Regions from separate parts of the Corynebacterium sanguinis genome, predicted to be linked through region 1. Evidence: predicted binding sites of a transcription regulator. Region 1 holds the regulator's gene; each other region holds the start of a gene.
What was found. The regulator LexA, encoded in region 1, represses DNA repair genes until DNA is damaged. The targets are predictions, from matches to a motif close to CGAACANNTGTTCG.

Region 1 (4,139 bases):
CGGGAGAAGACGAAGGACGTCAAGGACATTCTGTGGCGCATCCAGGAGCTGCGGGTGAGCTTGTTTGCCCAGCGCCTGGGCACCCCGAAGCCGGTTAGCCAGCGTCGCATCGAAAAGCTTATCGACGCCGTCCGCTAGCGCCCGGGGTGGGTAATCCGAGCAGCCGGAGACATACACAAGCATATTTTCCTGAGAGGCGATGCAATCTGCGGAAACGCGATGATGCGGTGTTCTATCAGTCGATCTGCGGACACGGCGAACACCCGACATCCCCCGGTGCGAGACCTCTAGAAGTCCTCGCGGTCACGGCGGCGCATCAGGCGGATTTCGGATTCGAAGTCGTCGGCGGATTCGAAGGACTTGTACACGGAAGCGAAGCGCAGGTATGCGACCTCGTCGAGGGCGCGCAGTGGCTCGAGCACCGCGAGGCCGACGTCGTTGGCGTCGACCTGGGAGCTGCCGTGGCTGCGCACGGTCTCCTCTACTTGTTGGGCGAGTCGCTTGAGAGCGTCGTCGGACACGTCACGGCCCTGGCACGCGCGCCGCACGCCGCTGATCAACTTGTCGCGGTCAAAGGGCTCGCTGACGCCGTTGCGCTTGACCACCATGAGGATGGCCTTTTCCACGGTGGTGAAGCGCCCTGCGCAGTCCGAGCACTCTCGGCGGCGGCGAATTGCAGATCCGCCGTCGATCACGCGGGAGTCAAGCACCCTGGACTGTTCGTGGTGGCAAAACGGGCAGTGCATGCGCTCGATTCTACCGCGCGCGTCCTCCCCCGCCGCGGCCACTGCAGCGCGGGATCTAGCGCACGGATGCTGCGGTGACCCCCGAGGTCGCGTCTGCAACCTGATCCGAAGAATCGCCGGCGAAGGCACCGCCCGCCGCAGACCCGAGAATCAGGGCAAGACCGAGGGCCGCACCCATGAGCAGGCTAGCCCGATTTTCGTGGCGAGTTTCGAACATGTCGGAATTTTGCGCACCTGCGCGAACAGCGCCGGCGTTCACGCGGTCAGAGTTTCGATGCACCGGGCTAAGCGTTCGAACATGGCGCGCGCCCCTCGAGATACTTTCCGCCTCGGGGAGATCCCACACCGCGGCGGGAAGCGTCGGCGCGGTAGCGGAATTGGACGAAGTATGTGCAGCGTGAGGGCGGTCGATTTGAATGGTCATGGTGTTCTCCTTTGTTGTCTGACTTCAGTGTAATTTCAAGCCGGACATCATCGAACATTTAACCCGCTCGTATGTTCGAGTACGTCTATATGTTCGATTTATAGCACGGGGGTCCGACTTTGTCCACACCATGGCCTAAAATGTCGAACAAATTTGCCACTTCTGGTACTTTTGCAAGCAGGCCACGTTTTTCGCCGACCCACACGAACTCTCAGGAGCAGCCATGCCACGCAAGAAGGACGACCCGAACAACCTCGACATGAGCGTTCTGTCTGATCGCCAACGTCGCATTCTCGAAGTAATCCAGGACGCCGTTGTTCTACGCGGTTACCCGCCAAGCATCCGCGAGATCGGCGATGCCGCCGGCCTGCAATCCACCTCTTCTGTCGCCTACCAGCTCAAAGAGCTGGAGAAGAAGGGCTTTTTGCGCCGCGACCCGAACAAGCCGCGCGCCGTGGACCTGCGCCACCTCCCCGACTCGCAGAAGAATTCGCGCAAGGCCAAGCCGAAGGCCGCCCCGACCCCCGAGGACGCGTCCGCGCCCCGCTACATCCCAGTCGTTGGACAGATCGCCGCTGGCTCCCCGATTCTCGCCGAGGAGAACGTGGACAACTACTTCCCGCTTCCCCAGGAGCTGCTCGGCGACGGCGAGCTCTACATGCTCCGCGTCGTCGGCGAGTCCATGCGTGACGCCGGCATTCTCGACGGCGACTGGGTCGTGGTGCGCTCCCAGCCCGTGGCGGAGGAAGGCGAGTTCGTCGCAGCGCTTCTCGACGGCGAAGCGACCGTGAAGGAGTTCCACAAGGACGCCACCGGCGTCTGGCTCCTCCCCCACAATGACGCGTTCTCCCCGATCAAGGGCGACGAGGCGGAAATCATGGGGCGTGTCGTGTCCGTTTTCCGCACCCTCTAACGCGCGTCTGCGCCCGACTGCTACCCCCACTTGAGGGCTTTCGGGCGCAATCCCACTTAAGCGGGCAGCCTTCTTTTGCAACAATGGCGTGCGTCACTTGTTCACCGCACATCCAACCTGAGGATTGTCCGCCCATGTACGCAGAGGAACGCAGACGACAGATCGCGTCGTTGACCGCCATTGAGGGCCGCGTCAACGTCACCGAGCTGGCAGACAAGTTTGACGTTACTGCGGAAACAATCCGGCGCGACCTAGCCGTCCTCAACCGTGAGGGCCTGATCCACCGCGTTCACGGGGGCGCGGTCGCCAGCCAGACGTTTTCCACCACCGAGTTCTCACTCGACGCGCGCTCGCGGTCGGCATCGACCGCGAAATCCGCCATCGCCCGCAATGCACTGCAGTACTTGCCGGAGCAATCCGAGGGCGGGATCTTCCTCGACTCGGGGACGTCGATTAGCGCCTTTTCCACCCTGCTGGCCTCGGACCCGCGCGCGGCGTCCTGGCCGATTGTGACCAACTCGCTGCCCATCGCGCTCGAGTTGTCCACCGCGGGCCTGCCGCACGTGCAGTTGCTCGGCGGCTCGGTTCGCGCGATTACGCAGGCTGTCGTCGGCGCGATGGCGCTGCGCTCGCTCGCCCTGATGCGCGCCGACGTCGCCTTCATCGGCACCAACGCGCTCAGCGTCGACCACGGACTGTCCACGGCCGATGCCCAGGAGGCCGCGATTAAGACGGCGATGGTCACCAACGCCCGCACCGTTGTTGTGCTGTGCGATTCGACCAAGCTCGGCAACGACTACCTGGTCAGCTTCGCCTCGCTGGACGAGATCGACGTCCTCATCACCGATTCCGGCGCACCGGAGTCGATCGTCAGCGAGCTGTCACAGCACGGCATTGAGGTAGTCCTCGCCGAGGCGTAGCGTCCGTCACAGCCGCCGCGCCCGCATTGACCGTTCGGGTACGCCCGGACATACTTGGAAGTTAAAACTGGGAGGAGCCCGCAGAAGTGATCATCACATTCACGCCCAACCCAAGTATCGATGCCACTCTCGAGCTCGACTCCCTCGAACGCGGCGGCGTCAACCGCACCATCACCGCGCATAGAGAAGCCGGCGGCAAGGGAATCAACGTCTCCCACGCCTGCACCAACGCGGGCCGCGACACCCTCGCCATCGCCCCCTGCGGGCCGAGCGACCCGTTCACCCTCATTTGCCGCAACGCTGGCATCCCGCTGAAGGGCATCCCGATTTCCGGCGCGATCCGCACGAACACCACGCTCACCGAGCGCGACGGCTCCACCACCAAGGTCAACGAAACGGGCCCGCTTTTGCGTGACGACGACGTCACCCGCATCACTGACGTCCTCATCTCCACCGTCGCCGAAACCCGCGCCGACGCCGTCGTCATGGCCGGCTCCCTGCCCCCGGGCGCGCCGCCGTCGTGGTACGCCACGCTCGCCCAGGCCGTGCGCATGGCCTGCCCGGGCGCCGTTGTCGCCATCGACACCTCCGACGCGCCGCTGGCGGAGCTCGGGAAGAATCTGGCAGACGCCAAACCGGATGTGATCAAACCCAACGCGTTCGAGCTCGCCCAGCTCACCGGCGCCGACGGTGACGCCTTGGAGCGCCAGGCCGCGTCGGGCGACTACCGCAGCATCGTCGTCCACGCTCGCAAGCTGATCAGCGACGGCGTGAAAGAGGTGCTGGTCACCCTCGGCTCGGCCGGGGCGTGCCTGGTCACGGCCACGGGCGCGTGGGCGGCCACCGCTCCCCCGATGACGACCCGCTCGACGGTTGGCGCGGGCGATAGTGCGCTGGCCGGCTACATCATGGCCCGCGTCGAGGGCGCCGACCCCTGCGAGTGCCTGCGCCGGGGCGTGGCCTACGGCTCGGCCGCGGCCGCGAAACCGGGCACCGGCATCCCCTCTCCCGACGAGGTGGACACGGTCAATACCCACGTGGTTGCACTTGAGACGGAGCCGAGGTAGCCGGTGGATAGTCCGGACCTCATCAGGCTCGAGCTCGTCGCCCTCGACGTCGACGCCGGCGGGCACCCC
Region 2 (4,139 bases), 620 kb from region 1:
AGCGCACGCCCGAACTGGGCAACCCACGCTCACCAGCGGGCCGCCTGCCAATGCCTGGCCGCCGAGCTCGGCTACGAGGTCAGCGGCGAGTTCCACGACAACGGCCGGACACGACCCGCGCTCGACCAGGCCCTCGCCACCATCCGCGACGGGCAGGCATCGGCGCTCATCGTCGCGGACCTCTACCGACTCAGCCGACCGTCTACCGAGTTCGCCCGCATCATCGAGGCGCTGGACGAGGCCGACGTGCCCCTCTACGTCGTCGGGCAAGGCCGCGTGAGCCTTCCCGCGACTCCCGAGCTCGGCATCATGCTGGCGATCGCCGAGTACGAGGCCAAGCACTCCGAGGAGGACTTCACTCTGTAACCGCCACCCGACGTCCCCGAGGGCGGATGGTCGCACCTGCTGCGGCCACCGCCCTCTTCACTGCCCCCTGACTCACCCCGAAATGCAGACCAACCTCCATCAAGGTCATCCCGCCCTCGTAGAGCCTCACAGCCTCGCACGTGTGCTCCTCAGCCAGCCCTCGCACGCGCATCGGGACGGAACGGCGGACGAGGTGCGCGGCCACCGTTCGGTGGTAGACGCCGAACCGCTCACCGAGCTGCGCTAGCGTCATGCCCTGCTCGTACAGCGCCACCAGCTCATCAACCTCGGCGGCGCTCAGAGAGGTTTGAGTCTTCCCAACTGACCGCACCACACGACCCCGCGAGTCGGTCACCGAGGGTTCGGATGGCCGTTCGCTACGCTCGTAGGCACCCCGAGACAGGCGAGAAGCCACGGTTTTCAGGGCCGGGCCAGGGTTCTCAAACTCTCTACGGAGGTGCACATTTTGTTGCGCGCGACGTATATCCCTAAGGGTGATATTGTTCGTCTATGCAGCATCTCATTCTCGGCCTCCTGCTTACCGGCCCGCTCTCGCTCTACGATGTACACAAGCGCTTCGCTAGCGGCCTCGCGCATTTCTATAGCGCAAGTTTCGGGAGCATCGAACGCGCGCTCAAGCGGCTAGTCGACGACGGCCTGGCTGCGGTGGAGCCTGATCCCGGGAACGCGCGTGGGCGCAAGCTGTATTCCATCACTCAATCGGGGCGCGCTTCCTGGTCGGAGTGGATGCACTCGCCGACCCCGTCGGGATCAGACCTCGAGCAGAGCGTGTTGGCGAAAGTCTTTCTACTTGGGCGCATCGCCGACCCTGCGGAGCGCAGCGAGATCCTTAGACTGATCCGCGAGGAGGCCGAAGCGTCCGAGAGTGCCTTGCTAGATATGGCGGAAAGTATTGATGCACAAGCGAAGACGCTTGACGCTGGCGGTGCTGAATTTTTTGCATACCATCGCGCAACCCTGGAGTACGGCCTAGCGTCGCATCGCACCATGATCGAGTGGCTGCGTCGCCTCGAGGAAGCAGAGGTTGCCTGATGTTCGGTGCAGGATCGGTTCGTTCACGACGCCTTGGGTACATAGCCGCGGCCATCGGGGCTGCGGCAGTCGCTACCATTTTTGCAACGATTGGCGATGGCGTCAGGGTGGACAACGCTGTCGGCCTGCGTCGTAGCATCGTTGATGGTGGCCATACGGTGGTGTGGGTCCTGCTAGCTGCAGGTTTTTCGATTGCTGCTGTGCGGGGGAGATGGTCAGCGCCGTCGCAAATTCTGGCGGTGGCTGCGGGTGGAACCTACCTCCTTTTCCTGATCGCCGTCTTTGTTGGGCCCTAACTTTCCGCTTAGCACACGTGTGTCACTATAGTGTGCACACATCCACGCCCGAACCATTGCGCACGAATGCCTGTGCGATTATAATGGCAGGTGTTGAAAGGGGGGCGCACATGGATGCGACGCACACGGGGGTTGACCATTTCTTCCGTACACAACGACCAAACGACACGTTGGCACGCCTGGGCCAAGACAAACGCGACATCGAATACGAGATCTTCTCCACCTGGGCCGAGACGGCACATGTGGTCGACGACTTCGAAGTAGAGATCACCCACATCCAGCACGCGATCGGGGAGAGCAAAGCAGCAGTCGAAAAAGCCATCTTCGCCTACCGACGCCTGATCGACCTGCCCGGGCTGCGCCAGATTCAACACACCACACGACTGTTAGACATCAAACGCCTTGCCAGCATTGATACCGCCATTGCGGAACTTGGCCCCGGCGTCGACACCGAGGTCTACGCCCACATTGACGCGTACCTAGTGGAGGTGTTTACCGCCACGAAACCCAACCAACCGTTGCTGACACCGAAAGCAATCGTGCACCGGCTTAGACGGCTCATCGCCCAGCTCGACAACACCGTGGGCTACGACGCGGCTAAACGCAAACGCCGCACCCGCCCACAAGACGCGTTCGTCATCTACGACTATGAGCTCGGTGCACGCTCCGGCACCACAATTGAGTGCGACAACACCACCCACGCCCTGATCCGGCAATACCGCACACACGTGGCACAAGAGAACAACATCACCGAAGACGAAGCAGCACGCCTGATCCTCACCGGTGAACTCACCGCACAACCCACGGTGACTATTTTCGGGTTCGCACCCCTGGGCCCCGATGGTGACATCGTCGACGGTGCATCAGTGTTTTTCCCCGGTACGGGGTGGACCGATGCTGAGGGCAGTGCTGTGGCCGAACAGTACGCCTCGCGCATCGTGGACCTTGGTGATGTTGCCGGCCACGAGATCGACGGCTATGTTCCCTCGGCCCGGATCAAAGCGTTCGCTATTGCCCGCGACGGCACCTGCGTCTGGCCGGGCTGTACCCGCGATGCACAGCACTGCCAGCTTGATCACCGCGTCCCCTACGCCGACGGGGGAAGCACAACCCCAGCGAATTTGTTCTCGTTGTGTCAGCGTCACCACAACGTGAAAACGGATCGTCGTGCCTACTACATTCCCGACCCCACCACCGGCGACATCGTCTGGCTATTTGCTGACGGCACCTACGCCTTAACCGAGCCCGATGGGTTTATCACCACCCAGCTTGGGGCGGACAACCCCCGGTGGAACCACAGCCTCGACCAGCGACGTGTCCTGCGTGACCGGGTCGCGACGTTTCTGGCGAAAGGGCACACAATCCTCGACGCCTACGACACCACCGGCAACTACGACACCTGCATCGAAGCCCTGACACGCCTCGAGCAGGAATACCGCATGACCTTCCCCCACAAACCCACCACCAACCCAGACGCTAACTCTGGTTAAGAGACCGAAGGAAAGGAACAGAATCCACCGTGGACGCGTTGACCGTCCCACTGTGATCGGTGGGGTAGAAGCGCACGACCACCTGGGCGTTGGAATCGAACTGGCGCAGCCACATTTCCGCACCCAGCATCACACCGATCGGAGAGGGGACGTCGATGTCGTGAAGCCCATGGCCCAAAAACACAGGCTTATCGTAACCGGCAACCGGCGTGGACATGAACTCCCGCGCGGCCTGCTCGAATCCGGGGATATCGCGCAACGGGCGGTTGAACGCGCGGGAGAGGTTCACCCCGCGCGACGTCTCGGCGACCTTGGCGTAGCAGCCCGTGGAGGCCTCCGCGACCAACGCGCGACCCTCGTCGGTGAGCGCTGAGTCGATATCGAGCTCCGGGTAGGCCTCGTTGAGCGCGGCGACAATGTAGAGCGCGTACGTGGTCAACCCGGCTGGCAGCGCAACAGGAGGGAACGTCGGCCCGCCGGCGATGATCAGGTTCTCGATGTAGGCGGGCGCGCCCGTGGCCACCGCCCCGCGGTAATCCAAGCCGAGCTCCTCGCTAAGCCGCGTGGCGCGGTGCGCGACGTGTAGCGCAACGCCCCCGCCCTGAGACTGCCCAACCACCGACCACTGGGGCGACAGCCCGATCTCCGGCAGCTGATGGGCAGCAGCGACCGAGTCGGCGACGTTGGCTGCGGCGACCGCACCATTGAGGTAGCTGTGGAACCCCGGCGATCCAAGCCCGGTGTAGTCCGAGGCGACGATCGCGTATCCCTCGTCCAACCAGCGGTTCAGGTACTCCGCGTCGCGGGGCGAGCGGGGGTTGAGGCTCGGGGCGCACTCGCTGCCCAGCCCCACGGTGCCGTGCGCCCACGCGATCACGGGCCAGCCACCAGCCGGTGGCGTACCGCGGGGCACGAAGATTGCCCCAGTGGACAC
Region 3 (4,139 bases), 580 kb from region 1:
AGGTGAGCGTAATCGGATAACTCAGGGCGCATGGTGTGCAAGTGTAGTCCCGCAGCGCGCGAGGGCGAATCGCGCGAGGGCGCGCAGGTGGGCGCGCGCGGAAAACTGCAGGCGATAGCCTAATCTAGAGGCCATGAAACGACGCACCGCAGCACTCGGCTTAGCGTTAGTGGCCCAGGCGGCAGCGCTGAGCGCCTGCGCCCCAAGCGAGGCGGATAGCAGTGCCGCAGCCGGTCACAGTGCGGAAACGCTCACCGAGCTGCCGGGCATGCCGGACGACTTCACCCCCACCGAGGGCGGCGAAGCGCTTGAATTTGGAGAGACCGCCCACGTTGTCACCACCGGCTTCGACACAGGCCAGCCCGTGTACTTTGACGTCACCGTGGAAAAACCGAAAAAGCTCACGTCCGCCGAAGTTGAGGAGAACATCGGCCAGGACCCCGGCGAGATCGGGTTGCCCGAGCCTGAGGAGGGCGAAGACCCCCCGCAGCCGGAGCGCTACGACAGCTTCACCTGCTTCATCGTCACCTTCACGCCCGTCGCGGTCGGCGAGGGCAACTACTCCGTCTCTCTGCCGTGGTTCAAGATCCTTGACCCGGGCGGGCTCAACGCCAACTTCGTCGAGCGCGGCGACAACGCCTACTGTGGCGTCAACCCTGACGACGAGGTCCCCGCGTTCACGGGGGACATGGAGGAAGGGCGCGAATACAAGCGCGCCATTGTTACGTGGACCGGCGCCACGGACCCCGGGATCGTGGGCACGGCCGTCGAGCTCAACACCGTGCAGAGCCCGAAGAACAGCGCTCAGCCCTGGCAGTCGATTACTTGGAAGTAGCGCCGCGTTCTACAGGATCTCGCCCGGGGTGTAGGAGGCGGCGCTGGGGTGGGCGTCGATAAGCAGCTGAATGCGGGCGAGGACGCCGTCGACCTGGGACTCTGCGGCGCCGATGAAGGCGTGGCGGTCCGCGAGCGCGGCGTCAAGCCCGGCGCGATCGAGCGGGAGGCGCTCGTCACGCGCGAGGCGCTCGATGAGGTTCTGCTCAGCGCCGGTTTCGCGCATGTCCAGCGCCATCGCCACCGCGTGCTCCTTGATCACCTCGTGCGCGGTTTCGCGGCCAACGCCGGCGCGCACCGCCGCCATGAGGATGCGGGTCGTGGCCAGAAACGGCAGGTAGCGGTCCAGTTCGCGGTTGATCATCGCGGGGAACGCCCCGAACTCGTCGAGGACGGTGAGGAAGGTTTCGAGCTGGCCGTCGATGGCAAAGAACGCGTCCGGCAGCGCGACGCGGCGCACGACCGAGCAGAACACGTCGCCCTCGTTCCACTGCTGGCCGGCGAGGTCCGCGACCATGGTGAGGTAGCCGCGCAGTATTACCTGGAAGCCGCCGACGCGCTCGCAGGAGCGCGCGTTCATCTTGTGCGGCATCGCCGAAGAGCCGACCTGGCCCTCCTTGAAGCCCTCGGTGACCGTCTCGTTGCCGGCCATCAGCCTGATCGTCGTGGCCAGGCTCGACGGGCCCGCACCGAGCTGGACCAGCGCGGAGACAACATCGAAGTCAAGCGAGCGGGGGTACACCTGTCCGACGGAGTCGAAAATGCGCTCAAACCCCAGGTGGGAGGCGATTTCGGTCTCCAGTTCGCGGAGCTTGGCTTCGTCGCCGCCCATCAGGTCGAGCATGTCCTGGGCCGTCCCCATCGGGCCCTTGATGCCGCGCAGCGGGTAGCTGGCCAAGACTTGTTCGATGCGCTCGGTGGCGATGAGGATCTCGTCCGCGGCCGAGGCGAAACGCTTGCCCAGGGTGGTCGCCTGCGCCGCGACGTTGTGGGAGCGACCCGCCATGACCAGCGATTTGTACTGCTCAGCGCGGTTGCCGATTGCCTTGAGCAGCGCGACAGCCTTGTTGCGCACGAGCTCGAGCGAGCGGTAGATCTGCAGCTGCTCCACGTTTTCCGTCAGGTCGCGGCTGGTCATCCCCTTGTGGATGTGCTCGTGTCCGGCGAGCTCGTTGAACTCTTCGATCCTGGCCTTCACATCGTGGCGGGTGACCCTTTCGCGCGCGGCGATGCTGTCCAGGTCAACGTCGTCGATGACCCTTTCATAGGCGGAAATTGCCTCGTCCGGGATGTCGACGCCGAGGCCCTGCTGGGCCCTCATCACGGCGATCCAGAGCTGGCGCTCCAGCACGATCTTGTGCTCGGCGCTCCACAGCGACGCCATGTCGGGCGATGCGTAGCGGTTGGACAGGACGTTGGGGTTCATCGGCTTTTCAGACACGGCTTCGATTATTCCACGACGCGTGGTCAAGGACGGCCTGAGCAGGTGTTTCGAATGCGTGTTCCCCCGATTGGGGGTAGGTGTCCGAGGCGTTTTTAGACTAAGGGCAGTTACGAAAGGAGGGGTCATCATGAGAACACTCACATCGCTTGTCGACGCCATCGCCGACGCCATGAACGAGCTCAGCTCGCTTTTCGACGACCCCTCCACGCTCACCTTCGACTCAACCCGCGCCGATATGGAGCGCCTCGAGAAATCATTGAATCAGAAAGGCCTCGTCGACGCTTCATTCGCCTACCTGTGCGAGCGTGACGGGGCTGGGCGCAGCGTGGGGGCGACATACGCCAACGACTACCTTGAAAAGGCCCTCGACCTCTCGCGCGCCGAAGCTTCCCGCAGGCTCCAGCGCGGGCGGGATCTGTTCGCGCCCCCTGCAGATGATGCGGAGTCGGAGCCGGCCTTCGACTTTGGCGCTCCCCCGCGTCGGGGCGAAACCGCCGATCCCGGCAATCAGCAGAAGAAGGCGCGTGATGACGCGCGCGGCATCGGGCCCGACAAGCAGGCAGCCATTGACAACGAACTGCGCGCCCTGTCGAAGGAGGCCTCGAAGGAGCGTCCCTCCATCCTCGCCCAGGCCCTTGCGGAAGCCGCTGGGCGCAGCGTCAGTGACCTCCGCAAGTTCGTGTGCAGGCTCGTGGATCGCGCCAACCTGGCCCACAAACCAGCTGCGGACCCCAACGCGGGCTTTTCCTCGCGCGGCGTCAGGGCATCGCGCAAGAAATCCGACGGGACCTTCGACGTCACAGCGACAATGACGGCCGGCGACTGGGCGCTGCTCAAGGCGCTCCTCGACTCGGACTCGGCCCCGGGGTCCAACATCAGCGCGGACTCCAAGGAGGATTACCGCACACCGACCCAGCGCCGCTTCGACCAGCTCTGGCGAATCCTCACCCAATTCGAGAACGACCGGCAGGTGAAAAACCGCGGCGCGGCCTCCGTCGTGCTCGCCATCACGCTCGACGACCTCGCCGACGCCGACTGGCACACAACGTTTATGACCAACACTGGTGTCGAGGTCGACTGCTTCGACCTAGTGCGTCTCGGCATGGGTGACACGAAGGACTTCATCCTCCACATCGACAGGGTCACCGGGGAGCCCATCGCGTTGGGCTCCACTCGTCTGGCCAGCGTCGAGCAGCGCATCGCGATGCTCGCGATTCAGGGAGTGTGCGCCTGGACCGGCTGCGACGTGCCCATGTCGGAAACCGAGATGCACCACATACTGGCCTACATCCAAGGCGGGAAAACCGATTTGGCAAACTTAACCGGATTATGTCGGCGGCACCACTCGTGGAACAACGACTACCGAGACGGTCGAGGCGGCAAATCCCACGTGGCAAAGTGCTCGGATACAGGACGGATCGCGGTCGTCGCACCCGACGGTACGGTATCCTTCAACGACACCGTTTCGTACCACCAATCGCCAGGTGCGAAACTACGGCAACGGGACCACAAGATTGAATCCCGCCAAGCCCCCGACCCGCCAATGTTCCACCCGCCGCAGCGGCGTAGGCGCACGCCTGCCTAGAAGTAACGCTAGAGGGAGATTGCTCCCTCAATCGCCGCGCGCGCAATGTCCTTTCGGTAGAACGCGCCCTGCAGCTCAACGCCCTCGAGCTGCGCGTACGCCGTCTCGACAGCCCCCGCAAGGGTGCCACCCACGCCCAAAGCGTTGAGAACCCGCCCGCCGTTGGAGACGTACACCCCGTCGCGCGAGGCGGTGCCCGCGTGCAGCACCTTTGTCGGATCATCGAGGTTATCCCCGCTCAGCGCGTCGCCCGCGCGCGGCGACTCGGGGTACCCC
Region 4 (4,139 bases), 1.2 Mb from region 1:
CTGGTCAGCATCTGGGGCGAGAGCTTTCCTATTGTTTTATGGTGGAAAGTATGAAGCCTATGCCTATCACCTCATCCACCCGCCCGGGTCCCGGCCGCGGCACAGACATCGCCCTGCTCGCGCGGTTGGCCAACCGCATCGGCGCGCAAGTACAAGGGACGAAGACACTGAACCTATTCGGCGCGGTCGGCCGGGCGAGGCGCAACTTTTTACCGTGGCTGCTCTATTCCGGCTCCTTGATGCCCTTCGGTATCCTGCCGCGCAGGCAATCCGAGCTGGTCATCTTGCGCGTCGCTACGCTGCGCGATTCCCGCTACGAACTCGAGCACCACACCACGATGGGCAAGCGCTTCGGCCTCAGCGACGCCGACATCGAAGCTGTCAAGCGGCCCGAGCACGGCTTCACCGGTCGCACGGGGGTGATCCTGGATGCTACCAATGACCTCATCGAGCACCGCCAGATCACCGACGAGGTGTGGGAGCGCCTGCGCGACCACCTCAGCGACAAAGAGATCACAGCCCTGCTGTTGCTCGTGACCAACTACGACGGCCTGGCAACCGTCATGGACGTCCTCCAGGTACCCCTGGACGAGAAGCGCTAGAGCATCGCGTCCTTCGCCACCCACCGAAACGCGCGGTTGATCCCCCGCATGGCTCCTGCGTATAGCCAGGGTGCGTTGACCTGCGCCCAGCGCGCCAGTGCCACATCTGCGCCGGTGGTTATCAGCGGCTTATTCTTCTCCACGCCGCGAAGGATGATCTCGGCGCACTTCTCCGGCGAGATGGCATGGCCCTGGAAAAGCTCGCGCGCCTTGCGTACCCGGGGGTTGTCCATGTCCACCCCGTCGACGTCAATGGTGCGCACCAGCCCGGTGTCCACCGCGCCCGGCGCGACGGCGTGCACTCTAATGCCGTAGGGGGCGAGGTCGAAGCGCAGCACCTCGCACATCGCCAGCACGCCTCCCTTGGATGCCGAGTACGCCGCGTGCCAGGGCAGCGCGAGGATGCCCGCGGAGCTGGAGACGCAGACCAATCGGCGGGGGCCGATTTCCTGTTGCTCCTGCCTGGGCAGCGGGCCGGCCTTCATCATCGCCGGGGTGAAGGCGCGTGCCACGTGGATGGTGCCCATGAGGTTGACGTCGATAAGAGTGCGCCACTTCTCAAGCGGCATCGTGTCCACCCTGCCCCAGATGGAGATGCCTCCGACGTGGTGGACGGTGTGGGCAGGTCCGTGCTGCTGAGCAAGTCCACTCGCCCAGGAATCGACGGCATCTGCGTCGGCGACGTCGACCACGGAGGCGTCGATAAGCTTGGCTCCCCGCGCCTCGCAATCGCGCGCGGTGGCCTCGAGCCCGGCGGAATTGATATCGCTGATGGCAAGCCGCCAGCCGAGATCGGCCAGCTGGAGGGCGAGGGCGCGTCCGATGCCGGAGGCGGCACCGGTGACGACGGCGTAGTGGCGGGTACCGAACATGGGCGCTCCTTTGCTGTGTAGTTTCACCCACCATAGGAAAACTCGGTGTCTAATGTGGAGATTCATGAAAGGCATCATCCTCGCGGGCGGCTCGGGCACGCGTCTCTACCCCATTACCAAGGGCATCTCGAAGCAGCTCATGCCGATCTACGACAAGCCGATGATCTACTACCCTTTAAGCACCCTGATCAGCGCCGGCATCCGCGAGGTCCTCGTGATTACCACCCAAGAGGACGCAGATGCTTTTCGACGCCTGCTTGGCGACGGCTCCGACTGGGGCATCATGATTGACTACGCCGTGCAACCGAAGCCCGAGGGGCTGGCCCAGGCGTTCATCATCGGCGAGGAATTCATCGGCGACGATTCCGTCGCCCTCGTCCTCGGCGACAATATTTTCGACGGCGCCGGGCTTTCAAGCATCCTCGGCGGGATCCGCGAGATTTCGGGCGGCGCAATCTTCGCCTACGAGGTCTCCGACCCGCAGCGCTACGGCGTCGTCAGCTTCGACGAGCGCGGGATGGCGACCTCGATCGAGGAGAAGCCTGCTGCCCCGAAGTCGCCTTTTGCCGTAGTGGGGCTTTATTTCTATGACAACAGTGTGGTTGACATCGCGAAATCGATCACCCCGAGCGCTCGTGGTGAGCTCGAGATCACCTCGATCAACGAGGAGTACCTGCACCGCGGGGCGCTTAAGGTCCACCGCTTGGAGCGCGGCGACGTGTGGCTCGATACCGGGACGATCGATTCGATGACCGAGGCCAGCGCTTACGTGGAGGTGATCCAGAAGCGCACGGGCACGGTCATCGGCTCGCCCGAAGTCGCGGCGTACCGCGAGGGGCTGATCTCGGCGGACGCGCTTGCCGAGCTGGGGCGCGCGATGTTGAAGTCCGGCTACGGCCGCTACCTCATCGACGCCGCTCGCGATTAGGTACTATTTTCTAATTTTGTCACATAACCTCCATTCATGCCCTTGAGTATCGAATATATGTTCACTACACTGGCATTTATAAACGGGGGGAATTTCAGCGACGAACGATATGCGACGCGACGGCGCCCGGCTCATCATCGAGGGCGAGTTCATGGTGTTCAGCAGCTACAGTCTGGACACCGTCCACAGCATAGACAGCGACTACGACATTGAAATCGCGGAACTGATGGCAATCACAGGGCGAGGGAAACATTTCGTCGAGGCCGGGGTCGCCGGTTACAGTCGCCTGCGCGACCTGCCTCGCCTGCGCGCGCTGCAGAACGAGCGCCAGCTTCTCGACGTCCCCCGGCTCGCCGCGATCGACCGCACCTTGAGCGTGCTCGCCCCCGACACAACCGCGCGCACGCTCGCGCTTTTCGACGACCTCCTGGTCGACATGTTCACCTCCACCCGCCTCGGCGCCGCCCTGCCCAGCGTGTGGAGCGTCACCCGCAGACTGCGCCGCCTCGTCGCCGAGGTGGATCCCTCGGTCGATTTCAACCCTGTCAAGCGCCGGCAGCGCGAGAAGCCCCTGGCACCCACCGCACGCTTCTTCCCCGGTGCCGACGGCACGACAGCGCTCAACCTCACCGCCGACGCCGCGACCATGGCCAGCGTCGACGCGTTCGTCGGCGCCACGGCCCGAGAACACAAGCTCGGCCTCGCCGACGCCATGATCAAACTGCTCACCGGCCACCTCGCGCCCGAAACGCACGCGACCACGCGCGTCTACGCCGTCGGTGAGGAAACCTTTTCCCCGCGGCTCGGCTGGCTCGGGGACTCCTACCTCAACCTGTTCGGCGAAGGCAACGTCAAGATCACCCAGCTTGACGACGCCTCCAGCGCCCACACCGATAGTTACACACCGACCAAGAAGATGGCGGCCTTTGTCAGGGCGCGCGACGGCGCATGCGTCTTCCCCGGCTGCCACGTCCCCGCTGAGCGCTGCCAGCTCGACCACCGCATCCCCTACGGCCAGGGAGGCGAAACAACCCCAGACAATCTCCACTGCTTGTGCCAACGGCATCATAATTTCAAGACAGATAAGCGGGGGTTTTACATCCCAGACCCCGCCACGGGTGAAACAATCTGGCTTTTCGCAGACGGCACCTGGATTACCAGCGAGGCCAAGGGAATCCTGCGGGACAACCTCACCCCGACCAACCCCAGGTGGGCAACAACCCGCGAACGCGTGCGCGCCCGTCGCGCCCACATCGCCCGGTTCAACGCGGCGTGCCACGCCGCCTGCGACGAATACGACTCCGGGGCCGACGATGGCGCAACGGTGGCGAAAATCAAGCACTTTGAGGAGGAATTTGACCTCACCTTCGACTACCCACCGCAACCAGAAGACCTCTCGTGGATCCCGCCCGAACCGGACGACACTGAACCTCCCTATCCCGACCCGCTCGCGTAGGATACGGCCACGTGGCCACGATTTCTGCGCTTTTGTCCGCCTACAGAAACACCCCCGCCGGGGAACTCCGCCAGGCCTTGGACTCCCTCGCCCGGCAGACCCGTCCCGCCGATGAGGTCGTCGTCGTCTTTGACGGGCCAGTCTCCGACGATGTGGAGCGCTTGGCAGAGGGGACTGAGAATGTGCGCGTCGTCACGCTTGCTCACAACGTGGGACTGGGCCCCGCGCTGCAGGCGGGACTGGAGACAATCACCTCCGACTACGTCGCGCGGCTCGATACC

Region 2: a site for LexA is predicted at 1,779-1,792, ahead of E3227_RS00075 (HNH endonuclease signature motif containing protein). Genes of this name have one in related genera too.
Region 3: a site for LexA is predicted at 2,327-2,340, ahead of E3227_RS05730 (HNH endonuclease signature motif containing protein). Genes of this name have one in related genera too.
Region 4: a site for LexA is predicted at 2,453-2,466, ahead of E3227_RS02995 (HNH endonuclease signature motif containing protein). Genes of this name have one in related genera too.

What each region holds. Positions count from the first base shown of each region.
Region 1 covers NZ_CP038157.1:1,754,756-1,758,894, reverse strand. Annotated here, with positions in the region: gene hrpA (ATP-dependent RNA helicase HrpA) at 1-138, shown strand, start outside; gene nrdR (transcriptional regulator NrdR) at 288-746, opposite strand; gene E3227_RS11475 (hypothetical protein) at 802-963, opposite strand; gene lexA (transcriptional repressor LexA) at 1,394-2,083, shown strand; gene E3227_RS08480 (DeoR/GlpR family DNA-binding transcription regulator) at 2,218-3,003, shown strand; gene E3227_RS08475 (1-phosphofructokinase family hexose kinase) at 3,090-4,070, shown strand; gene E3227_RS08470 (PTS fructose transporter subunit IIABC) at 4,074-4,139, shown strand, end outside.
Region 2 covers NZ_CP038157.1:10,083-14,221, reverse strand. Annotated here, with positions in the region: gene E3227_RS11630 (recombinase family protein) at 1-366, shown strand, start outside; gene E3227_RS00085 (hypothetical protein) at 356-640, opposite strand; gene E3227_RS00080 (PadR family transcriptional regulator) at 877-1,419, shown strand; gene E3227_RS00075 (HNH endonuclease signature motif containing protein) at 1,826-3,205, shown strand; gene E3227_RS00070 (lipase family protein) at 3,192-4,139, opposite strand, start outside.
Region 3 covers NZ_CP038157.1:1,175,754-1,179,892, reverse strand. Annotated here, with positions in the region: gene E3227_RS05745 (phosphoribosylaminoimidazolesuccinocarboxamide synthase) at 1-32, opposite strand, end outside; gene E3227_RS05740 (hypothetical protein) at 134-835, shown strand; gene purB (adenylosuccinate lyase) at 845-2,260, opposite strand; gene E3227_RS05730 (HNH endonuclease signature motif containing protein) at 2,406-3,863, shown strand; gene purD (phosphoribosylamine--glycine ligase) at 3,872-4,139, opposite strand, start outside.
Region 4 covers NZ_CP038157.1:602,741-606,879, forward strand. Annotated here, with positions in the region: gene E3227_RS02980 (carboxymuconolactone decarboxylase family protein) at 51-602, shown strand; gene E3227_RS02985 (SDR family oxidoreductase) at 599-1,474, opposite strand; gene rfbA (glucose-1-phosphate thymidylyltransferase RfbA) at 1,539-2,402, shown strand; gene E3227_RS02995 (HNH endonuclease signature motif containing protein) at 2,512-3,858, shown strand; gene E3227_RS03000 (glycosyltransferase) at 3,870-4,139, shown strand, end outside.